DNA from 3 places in the Paenibacillus sp. FSL L8-0470 genome. Region 1 is predicted to be linked to each of the others. Evidence: riboswitches for the same ligand, from Rfam matches in the RefSeq annotation. Region 1 holds a riboswitch; each other region holds the start of a gene.
The links. Region 1 has a riboswitch for cyclic di-GMP ahead of NST99_RS01895 (anti-repressor SinI family protein). Riboswitches for the same ligand answer to the same signal wherever they lie in the genome.
Positions count from the first base shown of each region.

Region 2: it holds a riboswitch for cyclic di-GMP, as region 1 does, so the genes downstream of both, NST99_RS11020 (S-layer homology domain-containing protein) here and NST99_RS01895 (anti-repressor SinI family protein) in region 1, are expected to answer to the same signal.
Region 3: it holds a riboswitch for cyclic di-GMP, as region 1 does, so the genes downstream of both, NST99_RS02345 (collagen-binding domain-containing protein) here and NST99_RS01895 (anti-repressor SinI family protein) in region 1, are expected to answer to the same signal.

Region 1 is NZ_JBBOZM010000001.1:397,013-413,301, forward strand. Features, by position in the region: gene NST99_RS01850 (sensor histidine kinase) at 1-245, shown strand, start outside; gene NST99_RS01855 (LytR/AlgR family response regulator transcription factor) at 242-970, shown strand; gene NST99_RS01860 (L-lactate MFS transporter) at 1,095-2,363, shown strand; gene NST99_RS01865 (MerR family transcriptional regulator) at 2,591-3,031, opposite strand; gene NST99_RS01870 (SDR family oxidoreductase) at 3,052-3,780, opposite strand; gene NST99_RS01875 (hypothetical protein) at 4,052-4,225, shown strand; gene NST99_RS01880 (hypothetical protein) at 4,305-4,541, shown strand; gene odhB (2-oxoglutarate dehydrogenase complex dihydrolipoyllysine-residue succinyltransferase) at 4,713-6,026, opposite strand; gene NST99_RS01890 (2-oxoglutarate dehydrogenase E1 component) at 6,081-8,948, opposite strand; cyclic di-GMP riboswitch class I at 9,433-9,517, shown strand; gene NST99_RS01895 (anti-repressor SinI family protein) at 9,545-9,697, shown strand; gene NST99_RS01900 (helix-turn-helix domain-containing protein) at 9,797-10,129, opposite strand; gene NST99_RS01905 (hypothetical protein) at 10,552-11,598, shown strand; gene sipW (signal peptidase I SipW) at 11,617-12,210, shown strand; gene NST99_RS01915 (TasA family protein) at 12,297-12,800, shown strand; gene NST99_RS01920 (TasA family protein) at 12,882-13,703, shown strand; gene NST99_RS01925 (aldo/keto reductase) at 13,794-14,771, opposite strand; gene NST99_RS01930 (hypothetical protein) at 14,823-15,035, opposite strand; gene NST99_RS01935 (PadR family transcriptional regulator) at 15,182-15,745, opposite strand; gene NST99_RS01940 (MDR family MFS transporter) at 15,752-16,289, opposite strand, start outside.
Region 2 is NZ_JBBOZM010000001.1:2,448,209-2,452,708, forward strand. Features, by position in the region: gene NST99_RS11005 (VOC family protein) at 1-356, opposite strand, end outside; gene NST99_RS11010 (SDR family NAD(P)-dependent oxidoreductase) at 403-1,182, opposite strand; gene NST99_RS11015 (TetR/AcrR family transcriptional regulator) at 1,411-2,091, shown strand; cyclic di-GMP riboswitch class I at 2,362-2,455, shown strand; gene NST99_RS11020 (S-layer homology domain-containing protein) at 2,507-4,500, shown strand, end outside.
Region 3 is NZ_JBBOZM010000001.1:507,240-511,739, forward strand. Features, by position in the region: gene NST99_RS02335 (ASCH domain-containing protein) at 1-327, shown strand, start outside; gene NST99_RS02340 (hypothetical protein) at 659-1,072, opposite strand; cyclic di-GMP riboswitch class I at 1,696-1,785, shown strand; gene NST99_RS02345 (collagen-binding domain-containing protein) at 1,869-4,130, shown strand; gene NST99_RS02350 (alpha/beta hydrolase) at 4,412-4,500, shown strand, end outside.

The DNA.
Region 1 (16,289 bases):
CGGGCACGGTAACGATTTCGGTGAAGGACCGGGGAGAGACCGTACGGATCGGCATCGCCGATACCGGAGCGGGTATCGCGCAGGAGACGATGGAGAAGGTCTACAGCGGAAGCATGCCGGATAACAAAATCGGGCTATATAACGTACAACAGCGGGTAAAGCTGATTTATGGCAAGGGTCTGACTATTCACCGGCTGGATAAAGGGACGGACATTTATTTCGACGTCACAAAGGAGAAGCGATGAGAGCGATAATTGTAGAGGATGAAGTGCTGGCAAGGAGTGAGCTTGCCTTTCTGATCGGAGCACACAGCGATATAGTGATCACCGCCGAGTTTGAGGACGGACTGGATGCGCTGAAATTTCTGCAGGCTGAGGAAGTCGATGTGATTTTTCTGGATATCAATATTCCGTCCATCGACGGCGTGCTGCTGGCCCAGAATATCAGCAGGTTCTCGGTCAAACCCTATATAGTATTTATCACTGCCTACAAGGAGCATGCCGCCGACGCTTTCGAGATTGAAGCATTCGACTATATTCTGAAGCCCTACAGTGAATCGCGGATGAAAGCCATGCTGAACAAGCTGGAAGCGGCATTCGCGGCGCGTAGCCGTCCCAGAGAAGAAGGGCATCTTGCGGTCAGCAACAAGGTCAATCTGTGGAAAAACGAGAAGATCATCGTCGTCGATGCCGACGAGATTTATTATGCATCAGCGCAGGAGAAGACAACGAGCGTGATGACTAAGGGAGAGGAATACAGCATGGCTCTGAGCATCAGCGAGTTCCACAGCCGGCTGCCGCAGGACAGCTTCTTCCGCTGCCACCGGTCCTATCTTGTGAACCTGTCCAAGATCAAGGAAATTATCCCTTGGTTCAATAATACGTATCTGCTCCGGCTTCGTGATTTGGACTTTGAAGTGCCGGTAAGCCGCAGCAAGGTCAAGGAATTCAGGCAGATCATGCGCCTGTAGCGGCATTTCATTCCCGCATTCGGTCATCTCATTCCCGATTTCTCTCAAGAAAGCGTTGTTTCGCTACAATGAAGGAGCAAAGAAAGCCCTTGCAGCGACAATAGAGAGAAAGAAGGAATGACTCATGACTACGGCTAAATCTGGCAGTAAGCGCTGGATGATCGTGCTGGGTACAGTGATTATGCAAATGGGACTGGGCACAATCTACACGTGGAGCCTGTTTAATGCGCAGCTTGTCAGCAAATTCGGCTTTGAGCTCAGCGCTGTTTCGATAACTTTTTCCATTACGAGCTTTGCCCTTGCCTTCGCAACCTTGTTTGCCGGTAAACTGCAGGACCGGTTCGGCCTCCGCAAGCTGACTGCTTCCGCCGGGATTATGCTGGGGCTCGGTCTGATGCTTAGCTCGCAGGCCAATTCCCTCCTGATGTTCTACCTGCTGGCCGGCGTAGTCGTGGGTTATGCCGATGGTACGGCCTATATTACTTCGTTATCCAATCTGATTAAGTGGTTCCCTAAACATAAAGGCTTGATCTCCGGCGTATCGGTCGGCGCTTACGGAACCGGGAGTCTGATCTTCAAATATATCAACGGCAGCCTGATCGAGTCGGCAGGCGTATCGAATACCTTCTTGTATTGGGGCCTGGCCGTTATGATCATGGTTGTCGCGGGTTCGCTACTGGTCAGGGAAGCTCCTGTGGCTGCTCCGGCACTGGCACAAGCAAACAGCAGAGGGACGGATTCCTCTGCCGCAACAATTCCGGCTGCAGTGAAAGACTATACCGTCAAAGAAATGCTGCGCACCAAGGAAGCGTACCTGCTGTTTGTAATTTTCTTCACCGCCTGCATGAGCGGTCTCTACCTGATTGGCATTGTTAAGGATATCGGGGTACAGCTGGCGGGTCTGGATATCGCTACAGCGGCTAATGCCGTTGCGATGATCGCGATCTTCAATACTGCAGGACGGCTGATTCTTGGAGCGTTGTCCGACCGTATGAGCCGATTGAAGCTGGTCAGTGCCACGCTGCTGGTCACAGCCCTAGCGATGCTAACCCTAAGCTATGCGACCTTGAGCTACGGCCTGTTCTTTGCTTGTGTGGCCGCCATTGCTTTCTGCTTCGGGGGTAACATTACGGTGTTCCCGGCGATTGTCAGCGACTTCTTCGGCCTTAAGAACCATAGCAAGAACTATGGCATTGTCTATCAGGGCTTCGGAATCGGGGCGTTGTCCGGCTCGTTCATCGCCGCTTCTCTCGGCGGGTTCAAGCCTACCTTCATCGTCATCGGCGCACTGTGTATTGTAGCCTGTCTTCTGGCGGTTTCCTTAAAGCCTCCGGTGCAGAGACAGGCAAGAGAAAAGGGAATGAGCCTCAAGCCATCACGGCATACGGCTTAACCATATACAAACATGTTGGCTTAAGAAGTATACAGACAAAGAGAATAGTTATTCAAAAAAGAGATATCCCGGCCCTTCGTGGAAACGGCTGGCGATATCTCTTTTATATAGTGGTGTGGTGATAACGGAATAGAATACATCGGACCCGGTCTCCACATGGATGTGAACGCCGGGTTCGGTATTGGACGGTGTCTGGCAATCAGCAGTCTGACTCTTTCCTGAGCTGCTTATTGCCCGCTGCTCTTCGGAGCCTCACAGTCATAAGAATCGGTATTCGGATTCTCCGCCAGCTCGCGAAAGTGGCGGAGTTTATAGCGGATAACCTCTTGCGTCTCTTGAAGCTTTGCAATCTCACGGGAAATTTTATCATTGTGTTCCTCTAGCAGAGTGTACCGTTCGGATAGCGTACCCCCGCCCTGATGGGTCAGTGTCAGATAATGCCGCATTTCTTCCAGCGTCATTCCCGTAGCCTTGAGGCGCATCAGGAAACGAATGCCCAGAATCTGATCCTTGCTGTAGTGCCGATGGCCGTTAGGTTTGCGGTCGGCATAGGGTAGCAGACCAATTCGCTCATAATAGCGTATCGTATCCTCAGTCAAGCCGGTCAGCTCGGCAGCCTGGCTGATGGAGGTGACGGTATCGGGAATTTCCTGCGTGGTGATATTCATGGAAACCTCCTTGAGTAATGTTACCAAGGAACTTCTCCATTCTCGTCGAAAAATCCTCCTGTCGGGCCATCCGCATCCAGTGTCGCCAGACGTACGGCAATAACCGCCGCTTGCTCCACGGTACGATGGCCGGTGAAGCCATTGAGATCGGTGGCAGTGAAGCCGGGATCGCCAGAATTAACCTTGAGCGGAGTATCCTTGAATTCCTTGGCAAAAGTAATTGTAGCCATATTAAGCGCTGCTTTGGAGCTATTGTAGGCAAGCAGATTAAATTCGGCATGCTCGTGATGGGGGTCGCTGTTGAAGGTTAAGGAACCCAGACCGCTCGACATGTTGACAATCCGCCCAGCAGGAGATTGCAATAGCAGTGGAAGCATAGCCTTAGTTACGGCAATCGTACCGAAAAAGTTGGTGTCGAATGTGACTTTGAGGTCATTCATCGGCAATTGGCTGGGAGCAGCACTGCCTCCAAGGGAAATGCCCGCATTGTTGATTAGCACATCAAGACCAGCATATTCCTTGGCAATAGTCTGCACTGCTGCTGCAATGCTATCCTGGTTCTGCAGATCAAGCTGGATAAAGCGTGCATCGACGCCTTCCTTTACCAAAGCGGCGGCTGCTTCGCTGCCCCGCTGCTCATCGCGTGAGCCGATCAAAATTGTATGGCCGAGGGCTCCGAGCTGCCGGGCCGTTTCATAGCCGATCCCTTTATTTGCCCCTGTGATCAGAACGGTTGTTGGTTGTGTCATTTCTTGTTTCCCCTTTTCATGTTCCAAGATACGGTGGCCACCTGTGATGAATGTACTACTTGGAGTATGCTCAAAGTCAAGCACCCATTTTAAGCGGGGATAAAAATCATGCCATTTGTAGATCGTTCCTTCGGAAATGGATTGTCCAGATCGGGTAGGAGGAAGGTGCAGCCGCTACTCGAATGTATAGGATGGAAAATAGCTCGGGGCGTAAAGAATATAATTCAGGCTTAGGCTTTTTGCAGGGCGCAAGTGTTATAGAGCTATACAATTGCCGGCAATCATTGTCTTAATTTGCTGGAGTGCGGAGCAACAGATGGAAGCGCAGCTGTTTAGCCCTGCCCTGGAGTTAGCGCTGATGGCTGCACTGGAGGAGCGGAATATTCTTGTGCTGCGGTTGTTTGAGGAGCTGACTTTTCTGGAGATGGGCCACATTCTGAAATAGCAGTCCTAATGCGCTGCACAAGCGGCTGGAACGGATTAAACGGAAAGTCAGGGAATTTATAGACAGAGGAGGGGATCTCTTGAAAAGAACCGGAATCCATAGCGGATACCAAGATATAATAGGAGCCGCTGCCCGTGAGGAGCAGTTGCCGAGCATTAACGTAACGGAGCGCGTTATGGCGCGGATAAGGGGACTGGAGCAGGTCCGGAGCCGGAGCGGAATAAGATATGCCGGCAAAACGGCTGCAACCTCAGGGCTGCTGATCACAGTAACGGCTTACGCGGCGGTCATGTGGAGAACGGGTTCATTGTTTTAAGTGTCAGGACTCACAGTCCGAGGTACCAGTTCGCGAAAGTGGCCCAGCTTATAGTAGATAACGGTTCGTTAAAGAAAAGAGGGATACGAGGACGATGGAGCTGTCTTCGTATCCCTCTTGGTATGTGATTATCCATACGCTGGCGATGAAGAGCGGCCTCTTGAGGCCGTGTTAGCCTTCAAGCAGCAATGCTTCCGGGTCCTCCAGCAATTCCTTGACTTTGACGAGGAAGCTTACCGCTTCGGAACCGTCCACGATCCGGTGATCGTAGGAAAGCGCGATGTACATCATCGGGCGGTTGGCGCTTCTTTCTTCGTCCAGGGCGATCGGACGGAGCTGGATCTTGTGCATGCCGAGGATACCAACCTGCGGCGTATTGAGAATCGGCGTGGACAAGAGCGAGCCGAACACGCCGCCATTGGTGATGGTGAACGTGCCGCCCTGCAGCTCCTGCAGGCTGAGCGTGTTGGCGCGTGCTTTGGAGGCGAGCTCGCCGATCCGCCGTTCGATCTCAGGGAAGCTGAGCCGGTCCGCATCGCGGACGACCGGCACTACCAGCCCTTCCTTGGCAGCGACGGCGATGCCGATGTCATAATATCTCTTGAGCAGCAGATCCTCGCCGTCGATCTCAGCATTCAGCAGCGGATAGGCTTTGAGCGCGCCGATCACAGCCTTGGTGAAGAAGGACATGAAGCCCAGTCCGACTTCATGCTTCTCTTTGAAGGCATCCTTGCGGCGCTTGCGGATGTCGAGGATGGCAGTCATGTCCACCTCGTTGAAGGTGGTCAGCATGGCCGCGGTCTGCTGCGCTTCGACCAGGCGGCTGGCGATCGTCAGCCGTCTGCGCGACATGCGCTTGCGCTCCACGGCCTTGCCGTCCTCTTGCTGCGGCGCTTTGCCCGCCGCAGCTTTGGCAGGCTCCGGCTTGCCCTGCGGCGCCGGAGACACGGGCGCAGCGGCCCCTGGGCCGGCTGCGCCATGGTCCTTCACATCGGCCTGGCCAATCCGGCCGATAGGGTCGCGGGCGCTGACCTCGCCGAGGTCGATGCCCCGCTCACGCGCGAGCTTGCGCGCCCCCGGCGAAGCCAGGGCCGCATTGCCTGCCGCACCTTCGGGTGCGGCGGCAGGAACGGCAGCGTCCGAAGGCGCTGCCACAGGTGCGGCAGCGGCAGGTGCAACGCTGCCTGGCGCAGGTGCCGCCTCGGGCTTGCCGCCCGCAGCGGCCTGCGGCGCACTTCCGGCAGCAGCGTCTGCGCTGCCGATCACGCCGATAGCCTCGCCAACGGCTACATTCTCGCCGGCCTGGCGCAGGATGGAGGAGATGACGCCGTCCTCCTCCGCGCTGATTTCAAGATTGACCTTGTCGGTTTCAAGCTCAGCAAGCACATCCCCCTGGCCGACAGTATCGCCCTCTTTAACCAGCCATTTGTAAATCGTTCCTTCGGAAATGGATTCGCCCAGATCGGGTACTTTAATTTCGGACACAGGCCCTTACCTCCCCAAATATAATAGTTAACGTTATCGTGACACCGTCCCCTTTCAGGAGGACGGTACAGCCGCTTGTACTTGCGAATTTAGTTTCAGGGCTTCCGTAACTATACGCCGCTGCTCAAAGCTATGCACATCCGCGTAACCGCTGGCCGGGCTGGAACGTTCCGGACGGCCGATATACTTCACTTTGACATTCTGCGGGGCGATGGCGCGCAGCCGTGGTTCGGCATAACTCCAGCCGCCCATATTCTTAGGTTCTTCTTGTACCCAGATGATTTCCTGCAGGGAGCGGAAGGTGCTCAGATGAGCGGCCAGTTCCCGTTCCGGGAACGGGTAGAGCTGCTCCAGCCGCAGAATGTGCAGCCAGGACCAATCCTGCCCCTTGGCTGAATCCAGCTCAGTCTGCAGGTCGATAGCGACCTTACCACTGCAGACAACCAGTCGTCTAACCTCGCCGGGCTTGCTGCCCAGAAGCGGCTCCGGCAGGACCGGCTGGAAGCTTCCCGAAGCCAGTTCGGCTCCCGGGGAAGTGCTGCGTGTGTTGCGGATCAGGCTTTTCGGAGCCATGACCACCAGCGGGCGGGCATCCGATCTGCCGCAAAGGGCAGCCTGGCGGCGGAGCAGATGGAAATACTGAGACGCACAGGTCAGATTGGCTACGGTCCAGTTCTCTTCAGCCGACAGCTGCAAGAACCGTTCCAGCCTTCCGCTGGAATGCTCTGGCCCCTGGCCTTCGTAGCCGTGCGGCAGCAGAATCGCCAGGTTGCTGCGTTGGGTCCATTTGGCGCGTCCGGCAGCAATGAACTGGTCGATAATGACCTGTCCGGCGTTGGCGAAATCACCATACTGTGCTTCCCAGATGACAAAGGTTTCCGGGGCAAACACGTTATAGCCGTATTCATACCCGAGCACCGACGCTTCCGACAGCGGACTGTTGTACACCCCGAAGGAGGCGCTGGAGTCCTTAAGCTGATGCAGCGGAGAGAAAAGTGCCCCTGTGTCACTGTCATGCAGCACCAGATGGCGGTGCGCGAAGGTACCGCGCTGGGAATCCTGGCCGCTGAGACGAATCGGTGTGCCATCCTTCAGAATCGTAGCGAAGGCGAGTGCTTCTGCGAGTGCCCAGTCCACGCGTTCTCCATCATTCAAAGCGTCTTTGCGGCGCTGTAGAATCCGCTCCAGCTTCGGATAGACCTGGAAGCCGTCCGGAACCGACAGCAGCTCCCGGTTAATTTCCTGCAGGTTGTCAAGCGGAACCGCTGTAGGGCGCTGCGGTGTAGGTGCGCTGTCCAGGGCAACTGAGGTTTTGGCGTCTGCGTTCTTATGCTTGCCTTCCTTCATCTTATCAAAGGCTTGCTGCAGTACGCCTTCGGCTTCGGCATTCATTGCCGTAACGTCTTCTACCGTGATGACGCGCTCCTCCTGTAACCGTTCCGCGTACACTTTGTATACAGTAGGATGATTGCGCACTTTACCATAAACAATCGGCTGTGTCGTTTCCGGATCATCCATTTCATTATGTCCGTGGCGGCGGTAGCCGATCAAGTCGATCACGAAATCCTTCTTGAACAGATTGCGGTAGGCGCTGGCCAAACGGACGGCTGCAATGCAAGCCTCCGGATCATCGGCATTGACATGCACAATCGGAATTTCATAGCCCTTAGCCAGGTCACTGGCATAGTGGGTAGAACGGGAATCCTCACTTTCCGTCGTGAATCCGATCCGGTTATTGACGATAATATGCACCGTACCGCCGTTCTGATAACCTTTAAGCTTGCCGATATTAAGGGTTTCGGCCACGATGCCTTCACCCGGGAAGGCAGCATCGCCATGCATCAGCACAGCCATGGCTTTATTGGTGTTTAGCTTAGGCAGACCCGGAGTGCTGCGGTCTTCCTGGGCCGCACGCGTGAAGCCCTCGACCACCGGATTGACGAATTCCAAGTGGCTGGGATTGTTGGCCAGAGTGATCCGTGTACGGACGGTTTCGCCTTCACGGACAGCGCGGTCAGCGCCGAGATGATATTTCACATCGCCGGTCCAGCCGTAGTTAATGCCCATGGAGCCTTCGGAAGGGAACAGCTCCTTGTTCGGCGAATGATGGAATTCCGAGAAAATAATATCATAAGGTTTGCCCAGGATATGAGCCAGGACGTTAAGCCGTCCGCGATGCGCCATACCCATCAGGATATGCTCGGCACCGTCATGAGCGGCAGCACGCACGATTTCATCCAGCATCGGCACCAAGGCGTCATTGCCTTCCAGGCTAAAGCGTTTCTGGCCGACAAAGGTTTTATGAAGGAAAGTTTCGAACTGCTCTACCTGAATCAGCCTTTTCAGCAATTCTTTGCGCTCTGTGTTGTTTAGAGGCGCGGGAGAGCTGGTAGATTCCGCCTGGCTGTTCAGCCAGCGCAGCTCCTGCTCGTCACGCACATGCCCGAATTCATAGGCAATGGTCTGCGTGTAGGCCTGGCGCATCCGGTGAACGGCATCCCAGGCCGTATGAACGTCATTCGGGGCATTCTCCCAGATCAGCGAGGCGGGCATAGCCATTAAATCCTCGCGGGTCAGATCATAGGTTTCGTACTCCAAATATTTCGCCATCGGATTGTTTCCCCGGTCCAGCGGGTCGATATTGGCGGCCATATGGCCATGTATGCGGATATTGGCGATCAGCTTGGATGCCCTTACGGCCTTTCTAAGCCACTCAGTATCTCCTGAAACCACAGGCAGCGGTGCCTGTTCAGCATCGGGAGCCAATGGAGGGGGGCCGGAACGGGTGAAAAGATCGCGGTAATTATGCTCTACTAAAGTTGGATCTTTTACAAATTGCTCATATTTCTCTTGGATGTAACCCAAATTGGGTCCGTAATACTTGCTCCACACAGTTTCGTTATAGGGATCTTTGGCTGCCATGAATACATCCTCCTAACGGATGAACTCCACGCGCGCCAAAATTTCGCCGGCGCCCTTGTGGAGCTTCGATGTTTGCGGTTTCATTCCTCATCTTATTGTGCAACTTTCAAGCCGGGTAATCAATTCATACTTTGGTTGAATCCGTTCGCAAAACGGTATGATTCAGTGCCTAATTCATACAGAACTATTATAAGTTTGGTTTCTTAACTATATGAAAATAATGCGGCGGTGTGATTGAAATGAATGAAATAAAAATGTTGTTTTCAGTTTTCATATATACATACATAGATAAAGAGGCTTGTTCTACAATTTTTTGGGATTATCGAGTAATTCGTACAAGCAGTTGGCAAAATAATCAATTATTTTCCGTTTCCATTTATACAATATTCCCATAAATCGACACACTTTTCGTGTAAGATATTGTATAATGTTATTGCGGATAACGGTTTCATGAATTTCTAGCCAGATCCTTTCATGTAAAGGATCCAGTAAAGGGTAAACCTGCCGAAAGACAGGGGCACAAAGTCTCGGGTCTAATGTAGAAATACTACGACGGCCGGACTGCCTGGGGACGCGTAATCTTAGGAGGAGATTTCTTGGATAAGTCCAACCAGGGGAACAACGGAGAACTGCAGACAGTTGATCTGGATTTAGAATGGGTCTATTTGCTGATGTCGGCTAAGCAGGCTGGCATCCAAGCGGATGAAATCCGCCAATTTTTTAATGAGAAGACTTTGCAGGCAATGTAGCGGTTGGTTGTTAATAGCTTTGTACATACAGAAAGGGCACAGCGGATCTCTCCGCTGTGCCCTTTCTGTATGACCGGCAGGAGAGGGAACCTGCATGAATCAGGAATCCTTCTGCTCCAGCCGCCATTTTTGATAGTCCAAGAACTCTTTGAATTCCCGCTTGCTTATACCCGAAGCCATAGCTTCCAGTACGAGCCGGGACCATTCTCCATCCAGAGGTGACTCTTGTACACCGGAAGGCTCTCCGTAAAGAAGCGCATGAATGGACACCTGAAGTGCGTCAGCGATTTTTTCAATAAATTGAATAGAGGGGTTGGATTGTATATTTCTTTCCACATTGCTTAAGTATGATTTCGCCACATCAGCCTTATCCGCAAGCTCCGAAAGAGACAAGCCTTTTTCCAGACGGAGATGGTGGATACGACTTCCCATATTATCTGGCACGATAAAAACGTCCCTCCGTACTTTTTGTTACAGTATATCAAATAACCGTAAGACGGACAAAGCACTATAGAATCAGTTCCGGTATGAATGATCCCCCTTTTATGTCGTTTCCACTCCACATCCCCATTATTTTTGTTTCCTCTGCGGTATCATTTAGATTTTTCATGCAAAAAACGTTCGTTAAAAAGTACGATAAACTGAGGAAAATGAAGCTTAAAGCAGGAAGTTAACTATAAATTGTTCTTTATTGAGAATATTGCAACAAAATGCGATTTTTGATTTGTAGGAGTAATGGCATATACTTACGTCATAGTTCTTTATAACGAACGAATAACGTTCGTCATAAAGGCTGGATGTTAATAGATTACCTTGTTTGCAGGAAATTGCAAGCAGCTAAAGGAGAGGCTCCTGTGAGGCTTTCACGTTCTTCCCGGAATAGAAACATCCGTCGGTATACGCTTCCCCAAATTGCAGGGATCGTAGTGATTTCGGCTTATGGCATCGGCCAAATTACAACGCCCACGTATGCATTGCTGACTGACGTCGCAGCAACCGAATCCTCCAATATCACCACAGCATTTGTGTTTCCAAGTACGGTCGATCACATTGCCAACCAAGCCAGCGAGGCGATGAAGCTTGCTGCCTGGCAGCGTGAAGCGGCGAGAGAGGCGTTAGCGGAGATAACGGACAAGAATACGGACTCGGAGACCGCAGAGGGACGTATTGGAGGTATTCAAGAGGCTGCTGCACAAACGCGTGAGGCTGCGGCCGGCGCGGCTGCCCTTTTAGCTGAGCTTCAAGGCTATCTAACACGCTCACAACTAGAGCTGGAGCAGCAAGTCAATGAAGTGAACCAGAGACTTTCTCCATATGAGGTCGATTTTAATCAATTAACAACCGCACAAAATAATGCTATCCCGGTATTCGAACAATTGCTCAGCCAAGCCAATCTGACGCTGCGCGAATTTCAGGAGATGGTTAGAAAGTTAAGCTCCATCAGAAGAGTGGACGCTTATGTGCAGGCAGCCTATCATCAGGCATCGACCGCGGCCGAACAGGCCAGGAGTTATGCGGACGAAACCTCGCTGATGCATACGGAGGCCGCTGACGTGATCCAAGGACTGAAAGAGGCTGAGAAGAAGGCGAAGCTCGAAGCGGAAGAAAAGGCGAAGCTCGAAGCTGGGAAAAAGGCGAAGCTTGAAGCCGAGGAAAAAGCGAAGCTCGAGGCTGAGAAGAAGGCGAAGCTTGAAGCCGAGGAGAAAGCAAAACTCGAGTCTGAGAAGAAGGCGAAGCTCGAAGCCGAGGAGAAAGCGAAACTCGAGGCTGAGGAGAAAGCGAAGCTCGAAGCCGAGGAGAAGGCAAAGCCTGATAAGGCTGCTGAGCCGGAAGCCCCTGTCCCGGACGCGAATCCTGACAGCATAACGGTAAAAACAGGCGAAAAGCAAGACGTATTCTAACCAAGGCGGTGCTCTCCAGTGATACTTAAATGGACTCGTAACCTATTGATGTATGCGTTAATTCTTATTTTTCTACTTACGCTGGTATCTGCAATCACTAGCCGGATGAATGGCGGAACGCCCAAGATTCTGGGCAAGGAGATTCTAACGGTGCTCTCAGGCTCCATGGAGCCTGGAATCCAGACGGGGGCTGTCATTGCCGTCAAACCGGTGAGTGAACAGAGTCAGGGATCTTTTAAACCAGGAGATGTAATCACTTACAAAGCTCTGGATGGATCAAACAGCCTGATTACCCACCGCATTGTCAGCGTGCTCGGCTCGGGAGAAAACACCCAGTATATCACCAAAGGCGACAATAACGATGCGCAGGATGCAGATCCTATTCCTTCGAGTAATGTTGTTGCACAGTACGCGGACTTTACCGTTCCGTTTCTGGGATATTTCATGAACTGGGTAAAATCGACCGCCGGGATTATTGTCGTAATGGTTATTCCGGGGATTTTTCTGGTCATCTCGTCCCTTATTACAATCTTCAAATCGATCATGCGCATAGAGGATCCTGCAGAGGTGCAGCTTGCGCCCGGAGAATCCCCGCCTGTTACGAACGGTTGATGCTTCTCCTAACGTGGTTAGGGAAGATTCAATAAATAATTCATAACATACTCCATTCATGGAGATCCAGGAGGAGACAAATAACAATGGCAAATCTCAAAAAAACGATGGCAATGGCAATGGCGACTACAGCACTGGGGGCAACATTAATTGCCGGGGGATCCTTCGCTATCTTTACGAGCTCCGCACAAAATATAGGCAATACGTTTGCTGCTGGCACGCTCAAGATTGAACTGGATAAGAAGGATGAAGCTCAGCAGAAATATTTCAACATCACAAATTGGGCTCCGGGAGATTCTGAAATCCAGCCTGTAGTAGTTAGCAACAAAGGAACGCTTGAGCTGCGTTATGATCTCTCGCTGGCTGTAGGCGGCGACCTCGGCGGCGGAGCAACCCCGCTGGTTATTACCGCATATTCAGATGCGGCTGGAACGGTACCGCTTACCGTTGCCGACCGTGTACTTACCGTGGGCGGATCGGAGACGATTTATGTCAAAGCAGAGTTCCCGAAAGCAGCTGACAACAGCTATCAAGGTAAGTCGGGTACAGCCTCCATTAAAGTAGATGCAGAGCAGACTAAAAATAACTAAGCCTCATAACGAACGGATCTATAACTAAAAATCAAATAAAAAGGGGGCTGCCCCCTTTTTTAATAAGGAGAGCTTACTTCAATGATGAAAAAGAAAAAAATGCTGATTGCCGCATTTTCCTCTGTGGTGCTGCTCTGCGCCGCCATTGGTGGAGGCACGTATGCCTTGTTCACCAGCTCCGCCCAAAACACCGGCAACACCTTTGCTTCCGGTACGTTGTCCTTAAGTACTCACCGCAATGACGTGCCGGTTGAAGGCCCGATGTTCTATACCAGCGACTCCGATGCCGGACGCATGGGAACAGGATTGTGGGCACCGAAAGATACCCATACCCGCGCCATGCTGATCAAGAATACCGGAACGCTGGATGCCAAACTGACCGATCTGATTGCCATCCCGGAAGGAACACCTGCACAGCAGGCCGATGCGCTCGCATTCGGTGAGCAAGCGGTGGTTACTGTAGCCGCTTTGGCTGCTCCAGGCGGCGTCACTCTTAATGCCGATGCGCTCAATGAGGTGAACGAAGCTGCGGACCGGCTGTTCAAATCGTTGATTAACGGTCCTTCCTTCCTGAAGGCACTGGCACGTAACGGACAGGAAGCCTTCGCGATTGCCAGAGAAGCTGTGCTCGACTGGACATACCGCGTAGACAATAACGGCCAGACTGTACTGGTCAGCGTTTCCGATGCGTATGTAGGTTCACTTAAGGATTTGTACAACAGCGGGGCTGGGCGGGATGCTAACCTCCCGAACCTGATTCTTCCTGCCAAGAAGACGATGCATCTGGCCTATAACGTGACTTTTGTTGATGATACCGGCCTCGGCTTTGATAATGACAGTCTGCAGGGCAAATCGGTTAACTTCACCTTCAAGAATAACTTTGAGCAGGTGAAGAATAATTAGAATCGGGAATAGGACATAAAAGGAGCGTCATCTCCGGCTACATGAACCGGAGATGACGCTCCTTTTGGCATGCGGATGAGGATATGAGGCTTACGGCAGCTTCTCGCCGCGCGAGCTGACATACAGGTCGTACCATTCCTTGCGCGTAAGCTCCAGCTTGTCCGCACCCGCGCAGGCGGCGATCCGCTGCGGATTCACCGTCCCGATTACCGGCTGGATGGCCGCAGGATGAGTCATCAGCCAAGACAGGACAATCACTTCAGGGGTAGTGTTCTTCTGTTCGGCGAGCGTTTGGACCATAGCCGCCGTGTTCACGACACTCTCAGGCTGGCCTGTAAGTGAACGCCCGCTGAATAAGCCTTGGGCCAGCGGACCCCAGGCCTGCAGCTGGATGTTCTGCGTCCGGCAATATTCGAGGGTACCTTCGGGAAAGGTGATGTCTTTCCAGGGTTCACGGTTTACGCTGACCATGGCATCCAGCCAGCTTATTTTGGCCAGACTCATGTGCAGCTGGTTCACGGCGAATGGTTCGTCACAATAATGCTCCAGCAGCCGGATCTGGGCGGCACTCATGTTGGAAACGCCGAAGTGACGCACCTTTCCCGCCGCTTTGAGTTTCCGCAGCGCTTCGGCTACTTCTTCGGGGTCCATAAGCGGATCGGGACGGTGCAGCAGCAGAATATCAATATATTCCGTGCCCAACCGGGAGAGGGTTCCTTCGACACTCTTCAGAATATGCTCCCCGGAGAGGTCGAAGCTGTTAGAGGTATCGCCTGGCTCAATCAGCTTGATGCCGCATTTGGACTGGATAATAATCTCTTCCCGCAGTCCGGGGCGGTCTTTGAAGAGCTGTCCGAATACCTTCTCCGCCTTTCCGCGGGTGTAGATATCTGCATGATCAAAAAAGTTGATTCCGATAGACAGTGCAGCCTCAACGGCCTCATGTCCCTGTCTGACATTCCCGGCAGTGATCGGCTCATGGTCCCAGCCTCCGCCCAGTCCCATGCAGCCCAGAGCAATGCGGCTGGCTGGAATCCCGCGCGTATGCAGTGGTAGCGTTTTCAGCAATAATATCCCTCCGTGAGATAGGATTAACGTTATACCGAATATTGTACATCTTTAGAAACCGGTATGGTATTTTTTGTCGCTGGAGGAGCGGTGTTTCGTGCCCTCTTTATCCTTCTCTTCTTCTTTCTCCAGCTTCAGGTCTTCCAGCGGAATCGGATCCACATTTTGCTCGCTTTCGTCCAGGTCGAACAGACTGGGAGTGTCGGTTGGATATTGCTCGGGATGGTCGCGTTTGTCTCCTTGAAATTTCTTTTCTTCACTCATGTGTGATTCCCTCGCTCTCTTATAAGTTAGGAGGCGGAACGGCCCTATATACCCGCCTGATGTTCAGTTGCAGTTGCTCGTTAATAAACGGTTTTGACCTGTGTTAAACAGCAAAGAGGCCCCTGAGGGCCTCCAGTGTATAACGTTTATTGCAAATCGAGCGGTGTTCCGATGTCGCTGAGCTTGCGGGCGGCTACATCGTCATAGAGCCGCTTAAGCCACTTCAGCTCAGTGAGGCTATGCTCGTATCTGCCGTACATCAAGTGCAGCGCGGACCGGGGGACGATGGAGATATGCTCCTCGTACACCTGATAAGCATAATTGACCTGATGCTCAACTTCGCGTATCCGCTCCTGCAGCAGCTTCTCCACCTTGCCCTGATCAATATGCCGGGAGAGTGCAAGAGCCATGTACAGCGGGTGAAAGACCTCATCGGTCTTCTTGATCTGCTGAATGACCAGCTGTTCGAACAGGGTTTTGCCCTTATCAGAAATCCGGTAGATGGTCTTATCCGGGCGGTCGTTGCTGGAGATGGTCTCTACAGCTTCAATATGTCCCTCCTGTGCCAGTTTATCAACGGCGTAGTACAGCGACCCCATCTGCAGCTTTATCATCCGGTCATACATGCGCTCTTTCATTACGAGTGTGATCTCATAGGGATGCCTGTCCTTCTCCAGCAGCAGCCCGAGAATGACCATCTTCATGGACATTTCCGTTTACCCTCTTCCGCCCGAAGGCTGAGTTTCCTTACTGTGATCGGTGAGCCGGTCTTTGGGCATCAGCAGTACAAAAGCCAGACCCAGCACCGCCGGAATCAGCGCCCACATAAAGGTGTGGGCAATGGAGCTGGACAATGCGCCCGTAATCTTCTCCAGTACAGGAGCCGGAATTTGTGCTCTGGCTTCCGGTGTCAGGGCGGCGCGTGGATCGCCGAACGAGGAAGCTTCGGCACCACCCCCAAAGGCATCACTAAGGCTGCTTGTGAATCCGTTGCGCTGGATAATACCGAAGATGGTAATGCCCAGCGTCATGCCTAGGGAACGCATGAAGGTACTGGTAGAAGTAGCCGAACCGCGCTGGCGCATCTCGAAATGATGAATCGAGGACATGCTGAGCACGGAGAAGGAGAAGCCTACACCGAAGCCGGTCAGCGCCATAAATACATTAAGCAGCAGGCGGGAAGTATCCGGCGACAAGGTGCTTAAGGAGAAGACGCCTGCCACAAAGAAAACGGCTGACAGCATCATAATATTG
Region 2 (4,500 bases), 2.0 Mb from region 1:
GCTGCAATCTGTACCTCGAAACCGTCCGGATCCAGTACATAAAAGAATGATATGCGTGGATTCGGCGTGATCGGACCACGCGCTACCGGGATACCCTGGCTTTTGAAACTCTCTATCGCCTCATCCAGTGACGCCACCTCGAACCCAATGGACACACCGCATTCCGGCTTCAGAGCCGGGTCGCTTCCCTGAATAAGCTCGATCTTGGGCTGCCCCTCCGTGCCTAACATTACAATCTGTCTTCCTCTGCTTTCGAATCTGCGGTCAATCGGAAGTCCCAGAATGCTGTGATAAAAATTAAGGGATGCCTCCAGATCCCGCACCCTGAGTGTAATCCAATTCATGCTCAATATCATGTATCCTACCCCCTTTCTGTGAATTTTCTATTTTGTTCATTATACGCTATTTTGGGGCAAGCATGTTTCCAACAATCCGCAGACTCTGCTTTCGGGTAACGAATCTGGACAACTGTGCTCCGAGGTAATTTTGCGAGCCTGGAACAGTGTATATCTTCTTTTTCGCGAGTGAGCGCAGCGCAGTCTCAACTACCTGCTGTGGAGTTGCTTTCTTCCCGACTGAAGCATCCTCCGTCCCCACGACGGTGAAGAAAGCTGTATCTGTAGAACCGGGGCAAAGTGCAAAGAACTGGACTCCACGGTCACGATTCTCCCACCATAATGCGTCTGTAAAGGACAAGACAAAAGCTTTGGTTGCCCCATACACAGCCATATAGGGGAGCGGCTGAAATCCTGCGGTGGACGATACATTGATCACAGTACCAGAGCTTCTGCGCAGCATATCCGGCAAGAATAAATGAGTCATATTTACGACGGCAGCAACATTCAACATAATCTCCTCATGCTGCCGCTGGCCTGAGATTTGCTCGAACCTCCCATGAGTGGCAAATCCGGCATTATTGACCAGCAGCTCAATCTCAAGTTTCAACAGCTGGCATTGCTGGAACAATTCGCTTGGTGCACTTGCTTCCGTAAGATCCATAGCTATGACTTTGACCTTGATGTTATAGCTTCTTTCGAGCTCCGCTGCCAAGTCATCGAGTTTGTTCTTAGATCTGGCTACGAGAACCAGATGACTTCCTTGTTTAGCCAGCTGTATTGCGAATTGTTCGCCAATACCGGAAGAGGCACCCGTGACTAGCGACCATTTTCCTTGAATATTCATAAAATTATTCCTCCTATTAAAACGATGTATTCGTTAGGAAACGTTGTTTCCTGTTGAAATCATAGTAACCCGCTGGCTGGAGAAAGTCAAACCTTCTTTTTTAAAAATTTGCAAGAAGATATGTGTATGTATGATTGACTTTGTGGAATCGACTGTATAGAATGCGTGGTATATGATTGGAAACTGCGTTTCCCGAGAATAACAACATAAATAAAGAAGGCGATTAAGTTGAATGAACCTAATAATTTTGCTGACGCAAGCAATAGAAAGCTGACAACCTACCAGGAAGCCCGCTTACAGAACACAGCTAGTCTTCGTCAACTCGTAGTTGATGCAGCAGCCTTTATTCTTCAGGAAGAAGGGCCGGAAGCTGTCACCGTGCGAAAAGTAGCTCAGAAGATGGGTTGCTCGACCAAGATCATCTATAGTCTGTTTGCTAATAAAGAAGGTTTAGCCCAGCAATTATATCTGGAGGGCTGCAAAATACTCTCGAGCGAATTTGAGAGTGCTTCACAGTCAGAGGATCTGCAGCAGTATTTAATTAATCTGGCAGAAGTGTATTGGGAATTTGGCCAGCGCTACACCAGCTACTATAAATTGATGTTTGGGGGAGCATTTGCCGATTTCAAACCGGATGAGCAGAGTATGAAAGGCACTGTTACTGCTATGCGGCGCTTGTTGTCCGTGATTGTCAGCGCTCAAGAGCAAGGCCTAATCGCCGGTGATTCAAATGCGGAATTTATTGTAGGTACGATTTGGTCCTCTCTTCACGGAGTGATTCACCTGCACATAGGAGGACATTTGGGAAGTGTCGCAGCGTCGCACGCAGTGTATAAAGGAACGGTAGCTCTGCTTGCAAACTCGCTGTTTGCACCTGCAGCCGCAGCCAAGCATTTAAAGCAGGAGTAATTAGTGAAATCCTTTATATAGGTCCTGGGTTCGAATCCTGAGAGTCTATAACACAATTAAACGGCAGAGATGCCGTTTTTTTGTTTCTATATTTGTTGTAAATCTTTACAAATGCCGAAGAACGAAGCCTATTTCCGAAAAAAGGAAAAGATATATAAGTAAGGGAGAACTAGGACTTATTAATTTTATAGGGATAAATTCCGATAAAGAAAGAGTCCTGTACATCTAAAGTCACACTTGTATACCCATAACGGGACAGAAAAACCGAGTTTGAAACAAAGGCAAATCCGTACGAAAGTCGGAGACGCAAAGCCACGGGTCTACTTCATCCAAAGGAGGATGTTAAGACAGCCGGGCCGCTCAAGGCACTTGGTTTTTTGGCGTGCCTACAAATAGCGCTAGGGGAGAGAAGTAAATGAGGTTTATTAGGAAAGGGAAGTTTTCGCGGATGGTTGTTTCCGCAGTGGCGGTGAGTTTGCTTGTGGGCCTGATTAGCGGCGGCCTTAGCATGAAGCAGGTTTTGGCTGCCGGGACCGATCCGGGTAGAACGGACTATAACGTATCCGGTAACCGGATCGTATGGCTGGAAGCAGGGGCCGATGGGGTGAAGCAGGTTCACGCGATGAATCAGGCCAGTGGTGCCAGCACTGTTCTTACATCGGGTTCATCCGCCAAGGATGCGCCTTATGTGAGCGGCAACGTTGCAGTGTGGGCCGACAAAGGAACAGAGCAGGAGTCTTCACTGAACTGGGATATTTACACTGCCGATCTTGAGACGGGTACCCGAAGAAAGCTTAACAAACAGTCTGGCACATATGGCAATCCGACTACGGATGGAGCCGGTGTAGTCTGGTACGAGCGCAAAAATTACGGCAGCATGATCTATCATGATCTGGCTACGGGTGTTGAAGCCGACCTTGGCGAAGGACGTTTCCCGGTGCTGGCCGGCGGCAATGTGGTGTATAAGAATGCCCGTGACGGGGGGCTCAGTCTGCTCCATTTGAAAAGCGGAGCTACGCGTGCACTTGTTAGTCTGGGCGGAGCAAGCTATGTGGACTGGTTTGTTTTTAACGGCAGCGATGTGCTGTTTAAGCAAAAAAATGGGTCTTCCGAGAGCAAATATGTGATTCTGAATATCAAGGATCTGACTGCTCTGCCTGTGGATCTCACCGAGATGAAGCCTGGAGGAACCCAGTATGCCTTCATGTCGATAGGTGAAGGGCAGGCAGTTTTTCAAGAGGAGAGGGACGGTGCTGCCACATTGCAGCAAGTGAACCTTTCTACATATGCAGTGAAATCACTGCCAGCAATAGAGCCCGGAACGAAGCTGATCGGCATTACCGGGGATAAGCTGCTTTACAGCAAGAAGGATGACTACATAGAGTCGATTGACCTGAAGGAAGGATCAACCCCTCCGAGTCCGGGAGCCACTCCAAGTCCAGCGGTAACCCCAACCCCAGGAACGACTCCAACTCCAGGGACAACCTCAAATCCAGGTGCAGTTCCAAATCCAGGCGCAGATCCGAACCCGGGTTCAACCCCGGAAGTGAAGACCCCTGTAGTAACCGGAGCCAAGGACAGTCAGGTTATCGGAAGTGCTGGAGGTACTTTGTCTGTACTGAATGGCTGGGCACGGCTGGAGATTTCAGCAGGAACCTTCCCTGACAATACCACTGTAAGCTTGGCCCAAGCTGAGCTGGAGAAAGAAGTACTGCTCGACGCAACCGGCAAAAAGCTGCTGAAGGCAGGTTCTGCGTGGCAGGTGCAAGCGAGTGCTCCGTTCCTGATGCCGGCCAAGCTGACGGTAAGGTACCCGAAGGAAGCGCCTTGGACGACAGGCCGTGAGAAGCTTGGAATCTATAGCAACGATCCGGCAAAAGGCATATGGAACTATATTGGCGGAGTGACTGCGGCGGAAGACGCCGTTGTTCAATCCAGAATTACAGCTTCTGGACTATATGCGGTAATGCTACGCGGAGCTGAATTCACAGATATGTCAGGCCACTGGGCGCAGCAAGCAGTAGAGGTGCTGGGGGCTAGGGGGATTGTAAACGGGATGAACGGAACGGCTTATGCGCCAAAAGGGATCCTGACCCGGGCTGAATTCACCAAGCTGCTGGCAGCAACTCTTGGATTGCAGCCGCAGCGGCCGGAGACGCCGGCTTTCCGTGATGTTTCAGCTGCGAACTGGTCCTACCCTTATGTGGAAGCAGCTGCAGCGGCAGGAATCGTAACGGGAGAAGGTGGACTTTTTCACGGTAATGATCCGCTGACCCGTGAACAGATGATGGTGATGCTGATGCGGGCAATAGACAGCACTATCGGCAGCCGGGCTTCTGCTGCAGAATCTGCCAAGCTTGCAGCTGAATTGGGCGGATATAAGGACAACGGCAGCGTTAGCAGTTGGGC
Region 3 (4,500 bases), 100 kb from region 1:
GGTGAAATCGCCATTCATGCCGGTTTGAAGATTGATAAGGCAATATGCCTACAGGAGCCTTTCCAATCGGTGCTCGCCCGTCACGGTCTTACAGCGGACAATTTGCCTGCCGGAGCGATTATAGCGACAGGTTCGCTGATAAACTGTTATGAAGTTACAGCTGGTATGGCTGAAGAAGGCTGGCCCTACGGCAGCGAATATATCTTTGGAGATTATAGGGAGGGACGGTTTGCCTGGGAACTGACGGGGGTCACTCCTCTGGAGGGGAACATTCCGGCCAAGGGCCGACTGGGCTTCTGGGAGTATCCTGTTCCGGCGGTCCGGTGAAATACAAGTATGAAAGGGATACCGCCCGGGTATCTTTTTAAATATAGGGCTTTGTGTATCTTTATCTCTGCCGGAGCCAATCAGGTTGTTCAGGAAGGAGCGTATGCATAGGAAATGGGCAGTCTTCTTATTGCGTGGCTTTGCATGTTATGTTTATTTCTTACGTTTAAGGATAAGGTAAGCCGGAGAATTCTATATCCCGTGGCGCTGGTAGTTATTTTCGGCACATTGGGCTATTGGAAGGTTTTAATGTAATTTATAGCAGGTACTTTATTCAGGTCTTGCCGACTCCCATGGCGAGGCCTGTTTTTATTCTTCAACGCTCCAAAGTCTATAGGCTTGCTTGAGGACCGGGTTTGATTTTGTACTGTTCCTCATAACTGTAGTAGCCGGAGATATCGAGTCCCAGGTATTTGCGCATATGGATAGCGGCCTGTGCAGCGATGACGTCATCCAGTAGCAGCATCCGTTCATGATATCCCCGGCATATAAATTTGGCCTCGATGCCGACCTGGAGCCGCTGCTGTTCATAGACTTTAACTCCGCGTTTCCTCATTTCGGCGCGCACATCCCTCAGATCGGCAGTAGCCGCATTCGCAGCAGTACGGAGAACATCCATGTATGGGGCGGGGGTCCGCAGTTGTGTCGACATAATGGCTGAATCCCGTTCAAAGGCTGATAAAATCAGCGGAAGCAATATATAGGATTTGACCAGTGTATTATCGTTACTCTCCGCTCTATGCATAAATTCAATCACCTCTAATAAGAACGTATATTCGTATTTTAACCGATTATTCGAAAATTAATCAATGGAATTTCTAAACAACTGAAACAATGTGACATAATTCACAAAATAATTATAAGAATTATTTTATATTAAAATTGAAATAATAAATATTGAAAAATAAAGCTCATTAAAAAGGAGAATTGTGATGAATTATGAGGGAAGTCTCCGCCGCGGGTTGTTGTTCGGGTTGTTTTTAAGTGTTCCACTATGGATGTCCATGATCGGCTGGGTTCAGCTGTTATAAAATATACAAATCCTAAGTCCGGCCGTTGCCCGCTGACTTATGTAAATTGACAATGACTAAAAACTGCTGCCAAGAGCTGGCGACAGTTTTTTTGCTGTTTCGACATGAGTTGAAAAATGGTTCGAATATACTAATTTTTAATATTGAAAATTTGTTTTATGTGATCGGTGAATACAACGAAACCCTTATGTGTTGCGGAATTGAGGACTTTTTCAGAGAATCTAGCAAAAAAAATAAGGAATAGATTGACAAACGGAGGGGTGAAGAGATAGACTGATTCTAGTCCGAAAGTAACAAAAGTCATAGACTACATAGAAAACAACTGTTACCAACTTCTCATGTATAATCGCAAACCGTTCGAAAGAGCGGGACGCAAAGTCAGGAATCTACAGCACTCTAAAGGTGCCACGATCGTCCGGCCGCCATGAAGCTAACCCTTCTTGGCGGTCTTTTTGTTGTTACGGGCTAATCTGTGCATTCATAGAATAGTTACATAGGAGGTACATATCATTGTTGAGGAAAAAATCATTAGCCTTGATTCTGACGGGGGTTTTAACCGTCGGCAATATGCTTCATCCGGGGATCAATGCAGAAGCGGCGGCAAGTATGCCGTACACCCCAACACCGGTGCTGGGAGTCGCCGGGAATTTCAACGCCTTTATCTTTGGAGATTTTGCACAAAGCAATGACCAGATCCACGGACGGCTCGCTGCTGCAGGGAACATTACTCTTCAGGGATATGGCGTATCCAAGGATGCTGTGGGCGGAGATGTGCTTATCGCCGGCAAAGACATCGACTTTTCAAATGGAACAGTTTATGGCACCTCTGTGTATGGAGGCAGTATGAAAAGTTCAGGAGCCGATCTTAAAGGAGGTAAGCGGCAGGATCATCCGATCGATTTTCAAGCTGAGGAGCAATTTTTGATTCAGCGTTCGAGTGAACTCGCTGCTCTGAAACAAACGCAGCCCTTTGTCAGAGATGGAGGGAAAATGACGATTAACGCTCCGGATTCCTTTAATGTCATTCATTTGACTGCTGCGGATTTGGCGGTTACCAACGGTCTCCAGTTCAATATTGCAGGAAACGCCACGGTAATTATCAATGTAAGCGGGAATAAGGTCGTCATTCCGGATTTTCAAATGTGGAACGGAAAATCTCATAATGTGTTGTTCAACTTCTACGAAGCTTCTTCTGTAGCTAATGGCAACACGACCATTGAAGGCTCCATGTTAGCGCCTCATGCCTTTGTGGCGTTCAGCCGTGCTGAGCTGCATGGTACTCTTATTGCAAAAGGATTCAGCGGTTATATTCAGATGCATCATCATACCTTTGAGGGAACGGTGCCGCCAGTCGGGCCGACACCGACACCAACGGCGACACCGACGGCGACGCCAACACCGACACCGACACCAACGGCGACACCGACGGCGACACCGACGGCGACGCCAACACCGACACCGACACCAACGGCGACACCGACGGCGACGCCAACACCGACACCGACACCGACGGCGACGCCAACGCCGGTACCAACGCCAACACCAACACCAACGGCGACACCGACACCAACGGCGACGCCAACACCGACGGCGACGCCGACACCAACGGCGACGCCAACACCGACGGCGACGCCAACACCGACACCAACGGCGACACCGACGCCAACGCCGACAGCAACACCGGTGCCGACACCAACGCCAACGCCGACACAGACGGCGACGCCAACGCCGGTACCAACGCCAACGCCGGTACCAACACCGACACCAACGGCGACACCGACGCCAACGCCGACAGCAACACCGGTGCCGACACCAACGCCAACGCCGGTACCAACGCCAACACCAACACCAACGGCGACACCGACACCAACGGCGACGCCAACACCGACGGCGATACCAACGCCGACACCGGTGCCAACACCGGTGCCAACACCAACACCAGCGCCGATATCGACGACGACGCCAACACCGGTGCCGACACCAACGCCAACACCGGTGCCAACACCAACACCAGCGCCGATACCGACGACGACGCCAACACCGACGCCGATACCGACGGCGACGCCAACGCCAACGCCGGTACCGACACCGACACCAACACCGACACCAACGGCAGACCCAACGCCAGCGCCGACAAGTGTAACGCCAACGGTAGACCCAACGCCAGCGCCGACAAGCGTAGCACCAACGGTAGACCCAACGCCAGCGCCGACAAGCGTAGCGCCAACGGTAGACCCAACGCCAGCGCCGACGAGTGTAGTACCAACGGTAGACCCGACGCCAGCGCCGACAAGCGTAGCGCCAACGGTAGACCCAACGCCAGCGCCGACAAGCGTAGCGCCAACGGTAGACCCAACGCCAGCGCCGACAAGCGTAGCGCCAACGGTAGACCCAACGCCAGCGCCGACGAGTGTAGCACCAACGGTAGACCCGACGCTAACGCCATCTCCGACACCAACGGTGATTGGTACGAATGACGATCAGGAGATTACGATTGATGAGGATCCGCTGCCTTTGGGCCCTGTGACCACACCTTCGTCTGTGCAGCCAACGCCGGAGACTACTCCAGTGACTGTCCCAGTACCTGCTTCGGTACCGGATGAAGAAGTTATTCTTGATGAAGAAATACCGCTGGGTCCTGTGGATCCAGCCGAGAGTCTGCCGCAGACGGGTGAAGCCAGCCCGGCACCTTATTATATTACCGGTCTCGCTATTGCCGGAGTAGGTCTGCTGCTGAGCAGAACGGCAAGAACCAGCAGACGAAAACGCTGAGGCTTTCATTGAATCACACTAAGGCCAATAGCAGTCTATAAGCTATGTTCTTAACATAATTCAGGCCGCTTTCGGGAAATCCCCGGAAGCGGCCTTTTTATACGGTGTTTACTACGTTTTAAGGGTTATTATACAACAATCGTTTAGATTTCAATCATCTGTTATACGTACATTTCTCGCAGGCAAGGCTACCATGTTATACTATGCAGAAATCATTGCGGAGCCCGCATGATGGTGACTGGAGTATCCTACAGCTACGAGAAGGAAAGGTGAGAATATTCATGTGGAGTGTAATTATACTGGCGATTATTATCGTCATTACCGGAGGATTAACCTATGCGGGTTTCTTTTTCTATGGAGTGGCGATCCA